DNA from 2 places in the Streptomyces sp. NPDC107559 genome. Region 1 is predicted to be linked to the other one. Evidence: riboswitches for the same ligand, from Rfam matches in the RefSeq annotation. Region 1 holds a riboswitch; the other holds the start of a gene.

Region 1 (3,293 bases):
CCTCGTAGGCGTCGTAACGCCCGGGCGTCACCTGGCGCAGCATGTGCTCGACCTGCCCGGTCGCGGCAGTGCCGCTCGCGCTCACCCTTTACCGCCCCTTCGAGAAACGTGGCCTTGGATATGAAACCACCTTAGGCGGCGGAGTCGGCAACAGCCGCCCAGGAGTTCGGAGGTTGTTGCGGAGCGGCCGGGACGGCCGGGGGACATCGGGGCCGGTGGCCGGTCGTCGGTGTCCGGTGGGCGACAGCCGCTGTCCGGTGGCCGGTGTCCGCGTCCGCCGTCAGTGGCCGCGCTGGTAGAACGGGCGCACCCGCTCCCGCATCCACTCCGTCACCGGGTCCTCGACCACGTCGAGCAGGACGAGGTTGACCGGCCACCGGACGGCGGCCCGGGCCAGTGCCCGGCCGAGCGCGTCCATCGGCAGGACCCGCAGGTCGCCCTCCCACCGGGACAGCTCGACCCCGACGAACAGCACGGGGTCGCCGGTCTCGACCTCGGCCAGGGCGCGGCGGGCCGTCAGCACGACCCCGGTCTCCGCGAACTCGGCCGATGCCGCGGCGAGGAAGTCCACCGGGTCGTCCTGCCAGTCCGGCTCGAACAGCCGCACCCGGCCGCCGCTCGCGAACCCGTCCAGCGGGGTCCGCCCGCTGCGGCACAGCTCCGCCACGGCCGGCGGCGGCAGCGGGATGCCCACCACGCCGTCGGGGTTCACCATGAGGCCGGCCTGCGGCGGCAGCCCGCGGGCGAACTCCACGGCGGGCGCGACGGTGTACGACATGTGCGGCCCGACGACCTGACGGAACTGCTCCTCGGAGCTGAAGACCGGCACGTACACCTGGCCCTCGATCTCCAGTGTGGGCAGGTCGAGGGGGCCGCTGTGCGGGCCGCCGCCGTTGGGCAGCGGCACCCAGACGAAGCTGCGGCCGAGGACCTCGACGATCCGCCCGCCGGCCGTCGGGACGCCGACCGAGGCGGAGAGCACCTCCTCCAGTTCGTTGCCGGGCCATCCGCCGTGCGGATGGGGGTGCGCCTGTGCGGGAAAGCCCGCGGGAAGGTCCGCGGGAAGGTCCGCCGGGAAGTCCATCGCTCTACCGCCTGCTGGGAACCACTGCTGTGGCTGAAAGGCTAACCGGTACGGGCCCCCGCACGGGATCGTCCCCGGGACGGATCGGCGGCGGCACCGGTCAGGGGGCGAAGTCGATCCGGCGCAGGACGTCCGCCGCGTCCCGGTCCAGCAGGACGGCCGAGGCACAGCCCCGGGGCAGTTCGCCCCGCTCCACGGCGCGCAGCAGTCGGGCGGCCGCGCGGCGGTGGCGCAGGAAGGCGTAGCGCGACACACCGCGGCCCCGGTCGCGCTGCCCGGCCAGCGCCGCGGACGGGGTGACGTCGAGCAGCAGCAGGTGCAGGGCGCCGCCCCGGCGGCCGGCCGCGCGGGCCAGCCAGTCGCGCACCCAGGCCTGGGTGCCGCAGTCGTGCACGACGACTCCCCCGCCCGCGCGCAGCGCCCTGCGCAGCCCGGCGTAGTGGGCGAGGCGGACGAGCGGGCGGTAGACGGCGTACGGCAGGAAGCGCGGCGTCCGGTCGTCCCAGCGGTCGCGGGTGTCCTGGGAGTCGACGCCGACCCCCCGTACCGCCCGCCGCATCAGCGTGGACTTGCCGCTGCCGGGCAGGCCGGTGACCACGACCAGGTCGTGGGGGCCGAAGACCAGGCCGTGCGGGCTGTGCCCGGAGCGCTCGCGCAGATCGCGGACGACCGGTGCGGGCCGCGGGGCGCGCGTCTCGACCGCCGGGGCGGCGCTCTGCTCGGGCAGTGCGGCGGCCGAGCCGGCCACATACGCCGTGATCCTGTTCACCGTGATCGTCCTCCCCTGGGGTCAGGTAAGTCCTTTCCCCACTGAGCGTAAAGAGAAGGTAATGCGTGGCGCTTCGGGATTTCGTGCGCGTTCCGCCACAAGCCGGTGACAGCGGCGGCCCGCCCCCCGGCCGGGCGCGCCGGGCGCACCCCCGGGGCGCGGGCACGGCGGGCCCGTGCCCCGGCGAGGCGAGGAGGGCCTGCCCCCGGCGCGACGAGGCGTGCAATGATGTGCGCGCCAACTGCATACCGGCCGTTTGAATCCGCGCGGGAGAGTTCCCGGGCAGCCGTGCTGCCCGGGGCGCCGAAGGAGCAAGTCCCTCCCTTGAATCTCTCAGGCACCGTTACCGCGTGGGCGAGGCACATCTGAAAAGCGGACCGCTGTGACAGCGGTCCCACCCAAGGTGCAAGTCGTGTCCCCGAGTGGTCACGACGAACCTCTCAGGTTCCGATGACAGATGGGGAGGAACGACCTCGCCCTTCCCCGTGCTCGGATTCGCTCCCGCGCGGGGGACCCATCGCATTGGGAGACGACCGTCCGATGAGCAGCACGCCACCCCGTCACACCGCGCTCGACGCCCTGCACCGTTCGCTCGGCGCGACCATGACCGACTTCGCCGGCTGGGACATGCCCCTGCGCTACGGCTCCGAGCGCGACGAGCACACCGCGGTGCGCACGAAGGCCGGTCTGTTCGACCTCTCGCACATGGGTGAGATCACGGTGACCGGCCCGCAGGCCGCGCAGCTGCTGAACCACGCCCTGGTCGGCAACATCGCCTCCGTCGGCGTCGGCCGCGCCCGCTACACCATGATCTGCCAGGCCGACGGCGGCATCCTGGACGACCTGATCGTCTACCGGCTGGCCGAGACCGAGTACATGGTCGTCGCCAACGCCTCCAACGCGCAGGTCGTGCTCGACGCGCTGGTGGAGCGGGCGGCCGGCTTCGACGCCGAGGTCCGCGACGACCGCGACGCCTACGCGCTGATCGCCGTGCAGGGCCCGGAGTCCCCCGGCATCCTCAAGTCGCTCACCGACGCCGACCTCGACGGCCTGAAGTACTACGCGGGCCTGCCCGGCACCGTCGCGGGCGTCCCCGCGCTGATCGCGCGCACCGGCTACACCGGCGAGGACGGCTTCGAGCTGTTCGTGGCCCCGGCCGACGCGGAGCGGCTGTGGCAGGCGCTGACCGAGGCGGGCGCGCCTGTCGGGCTGGTCCCGTGCGGTCTGTCCTGCCGGGACACGCTGCGCCTGGAGGCGGGCATGCCGCTGTACGGGCACGAGCTGACCACCTCCCTGACGCCCTTCGACGCCGGTCTCGGCCGGGTCGTGAAGTTCGAGAAGGAGGGTGACTTCGTGGGCCGCGAGGCGCTGACCGAGGCGGCCGCCCGCGCCCAGGACACCCCGCCGCGGGTCCTGGTCGGCCTGGTCGCCGAGGGCCGC
Region 2 (3,293 bases), on a different contig from region 1:
GGACCCTGCCGGGCGTCGGTCCCGCCACCGGCGACCATCTGCGGCGGGCCGGGATCACCACGGTCGACGAGATCGCCGGGGCCGGTGAGGACGAGCTCGTCCGGCTGCTGGGCAAGGCGCACGGCCACGCGCTGTACGCCATGGCGCTGGCGCGCGACGACCGGCCCGTGGTGGCCGAGCGGGAGGCCAAGTCGGTGTCGGTCGAGGACACGTACGACGTGGACATCCACGACCGGCTCAGGGTGGGGTTCGAGGTGGCGCGGCTGGCCGACCGGTGCGTGGGGCGGCTGCGCGGGGCGGGTCTGTCCGGGCGGACCATCGTGCTCAAGGTGCGGCGGTACGACTTCTCCACCCTGACCCGGTCCGAGACGCTGCGCGGCCCCACCGACGATCCGGCCGTCGTGCGGGAGGCGGCGGCCCGGCTGCTCGACTCCGTGGACACCACGGGCGGCGTACGGCTGCTCGGGGTGGGGGTGACCGGACTGGCCGACTACACCCAGGAGGACCTGTTCGCGCAGGCGGCCGGCGAACAGGCGGGCGCCGTGGAGCAGGAGGCGGCCGCGCACGAGTCCGTGCCGCAGCCGTCGGAACCGGTCGAGCGGCACTGGCCGGCCGGACACGACGTACGGCATGCCGAGTACGGGCCCGGGTGGGTGCAGGGCAGCGGCCTCGGCCGGGTCACCGTCCGGTTCGAGACGCCCGACTCGGCCCCCGGCCGGGTGCGGACCTTCCGGATCGACGACCCCGACCTGGAACCGGCGGATCCACTGCCACTGGTGCGGCGAAGACCGGTGGAGGCCGAGATCTCGGGAGCGGTCCGCGGCGCCGAGGAGGAGGATACGGCGGCCGAGGGGGAACCGCTGGACGAGGAGCCGTCGAGCGCTGGCGCTGCGGAGCACGCGGTCGGCTGACGGCGGGCTCGGGGGACCTGACGGGCGACGGGACGGAGTTCCGGCTGTCCGGAACGTCACGGGCCGGCCGGAGGCTCGGGGGAGTGCCGGTGCGGTGCGATCTCCGTCACCGGGCATCCGGTGCACGCCGATCGCCGTCGACGGCGACCAGGCAGGTCGGCAGGGGCGCCGAGGGGACCGCCTGTCTCCGGCGGGCGTGCCGGGCCTGGCTGCGGCAGCTCTCCAGGGGAACCGTGGGCCGGCGGGGTGCGGGCGGTGGCGTCAGGACTCGTCCGGGCCGGCCAGCTTGCCGAAGTCGTGGTCCGGGAAGGGGGGCGGGGCTGCGATGTCGAGGCCGTAGTGGTGGTAGAGCTGGAGTTCCTGTTCGGGGGAGAGGTGACGGCCGACGCCGAAGTCGGGGGCGTCCTTGATCAGAGTGCGGTCGAACGGGACGCGCAGTGCGCCCTCGACCAGTTCGCTGGGTTCGAGCGGAACGAAAGCGTCCCTCGAGAACAGACCGGTACGTATGGCTGCCCACTCCGGTACACCGGTGGCGTCGTCGAGGTACACCTCGTCGACGGTTCCGATCTTGGTGCCGTTGCGGTCGAACGCCTTGCGGCCGATCAGGTTGCGCGGATCGACATCGGTCTGCACGGTCCCTCCTCCAGGTCGCAAACTCATCCGTAAGCACTACAAAAGAGCACATTCAGGAAGGTGGCCACTCGAAAACTCCCGTGTTGAGGTCGCTGGTACTCTGGCAAGCGGCTGCTGACCCCGTGCGGGAGAGTCCTCCGGACAAAACCGGAGGCGCCGAAGGAGCAAATCCTCCCCGGAATCTCTCAGGCACACGTACCGCACGGACGAGGTCACTCTGGAAAGCAGGACGGGTGTCGACGACCCGCGTCCTCACCGACGGTGAAAGCCGGTGACCCCACTCCGGGCGATCCGGTGAAGCTCTCAGGTTGAGATGACAGAGGGGGAGGCCGTCGGGGTACCCACACCAGGGTGCCCCTCGCAGGTCGCGTCAGACCAGGAGGCCTCCGCAATGACCGCCCACCGTATTCCGCTCTCCGAGCTCGAACAGGGGATCCCGTTCGAGCAGCGCCACATCGGGCCCGACCTCGAGGCACGGGCCAAGATGCTCGCCCAGGTCGGGTACGGCTCGCTGGACGACCTCACGGCAGCCGCGGTACCGGATGTGATCAAGAACGCCGACGCCCTCGACCTGCCGGGCGCGCGCACCGAGGCCGAGGTGCTGGCCGAGCTGCGCTCCCTGGCCGATCGCAACCAGGTCCTCGGCTCGATGATCGGCCTCGGCTACTACGGGACCTTCACGCCGCCCGTCATCCTGCGCAACGTGATGGAGAACCCGGCCTGGTACACGGCGTACACGCCGTACCAGCCGGAGATCTCGCAGGGCCGCCTGGAAGCGCTGCTGAACTTCCAGACGACGGTCGCCGAACTCACCGGGCTGCCGACCTCGGGCGCCTCGCTGCTCGACGAGGGCACGGCCGCCGCCGAGGCGATGGCGCTGTCCCTGCGCATGGGCAAGAACAAGAAGGGCCTGTTCCTGGTCGACGCGGACGCGCTGCCGCAGACCATCGCCGTGATCGAGACCCGCGCCGAGCCGACCGGCGTCGAGGTGGTCGTCGCCGACCTCAGCGACGGCATCCCGGCCGAGATCGCCGAGCGCGAGATCAACGGCGTGCTCCTCCAGTACCCGGGCGCCTCCGGTGCCGTGCGCGACCTCAAGCCGGTCATCGACCAGGCCCACGAGCTGGGCGCGCTGGTCACGGTCGCCGCCGACCTGCTCGCGCTGACGCTGCTCACCTCGCCCGGCGAGCTGGGCGCGGACATCGCGGTCGGCACCACCCAGCGCTTCGGCGTGCCGATGGGCTTCGGCGGACCCCACGCCGGCTACATGGCGGTGCACGAGAAGTTCGCGCGCAGCCTGCCCGGCCGTCTCGTGGGCGTCTCCGTCGACGCCGACGGCAACCGGGCCTACCGCCTCGCCCTTCAGACCCGTGAGCAGCACATCCGCCGGGAGAAGGCGACCAGCAACATCTGCACCGCGCAGGTGCTGCTCGCCGTGATGGCGGGCATGTACGCGGTCTACCACGGGCCCGACGGTCTGAAGGCGATCGCCGGCCGCACCCACCGCTACGCCACGCTCCTCGCCGCGGGCCTCACCGCCGGCGGTGTCGAGGTCGTGCACGGCGCGTTCTTCGACACCCTCACCGCGCGGGTCCCGGGCCGGGCCGCCGAGACCGTGGCCGCCGCGCGCGAGCGGGGGGTCAACCTGCACCTCGTCGACGCCGACCGGGTGTCCATGTCCTGCGACGAGACCACCACGCGCGCGCAGCTTGCCGCCGTGTGGACGGCGTTCGGGGTCGAGGCCGACAT

The links. A riboswitch is a leader RNA that binds a small molecule or an ion and turns the genes downstream of it on or off. The one in region 1 is predicted to bind glycine.
Region 2: linked by a shared signal. The riboswitch ahead of gcvP (aminomethyl-transferring glycine dehydrogenase) and the one ahead of gcvT (glycine cleavage system aminomethyltransferase GcvT) in region 1 are both predicted to bind glycine.

The regions. Positions count from the first base shown of each region.
Region 1 is NZ_JBVKBD010000021.1:81,902-85,194, forward strand. Features, by position in the region: gene ACZ7OY_RS38230 (enhanced serine sensitivity protein SseB C-terminal domain-containing protein) at 1-85, opposite strand, end outside; gene ACZ7OY_RS38235 (enhanced serine sensitivity protein SseB) at 281-1,084, opposite strand; gene ACZ7OY_RS38240 (AAA family ATPase) at 1,185-1,859, opposite strand; glycine riboswitch at 2,111-2,212, shown strand; glycine riboswitch at 2,213-2,320, shown strand; gene gcvT (glycine cleavage system aminomethyltransferase GcvT) at 2,394-3,293, shown strand, end outside.
Region 2 is NZ_JBVKBD010000014.1:234,123-237,415, reverse strand. Features, by position in the region: gene ACZ7OY_RS33195 (DNA polymerase IV) at 1-911, shown strand, start outside; gene ACZ7OY_RS33190 (PRC-barrel domain-containing protein) at 1,173-1,544, opposite strand; glycine riboswitch at 1,660-1,755, shown strand; gene gcvP (aminomethyl-transferring glycine dehydrogenase) at 1,936-3,293, shown strand, end outside.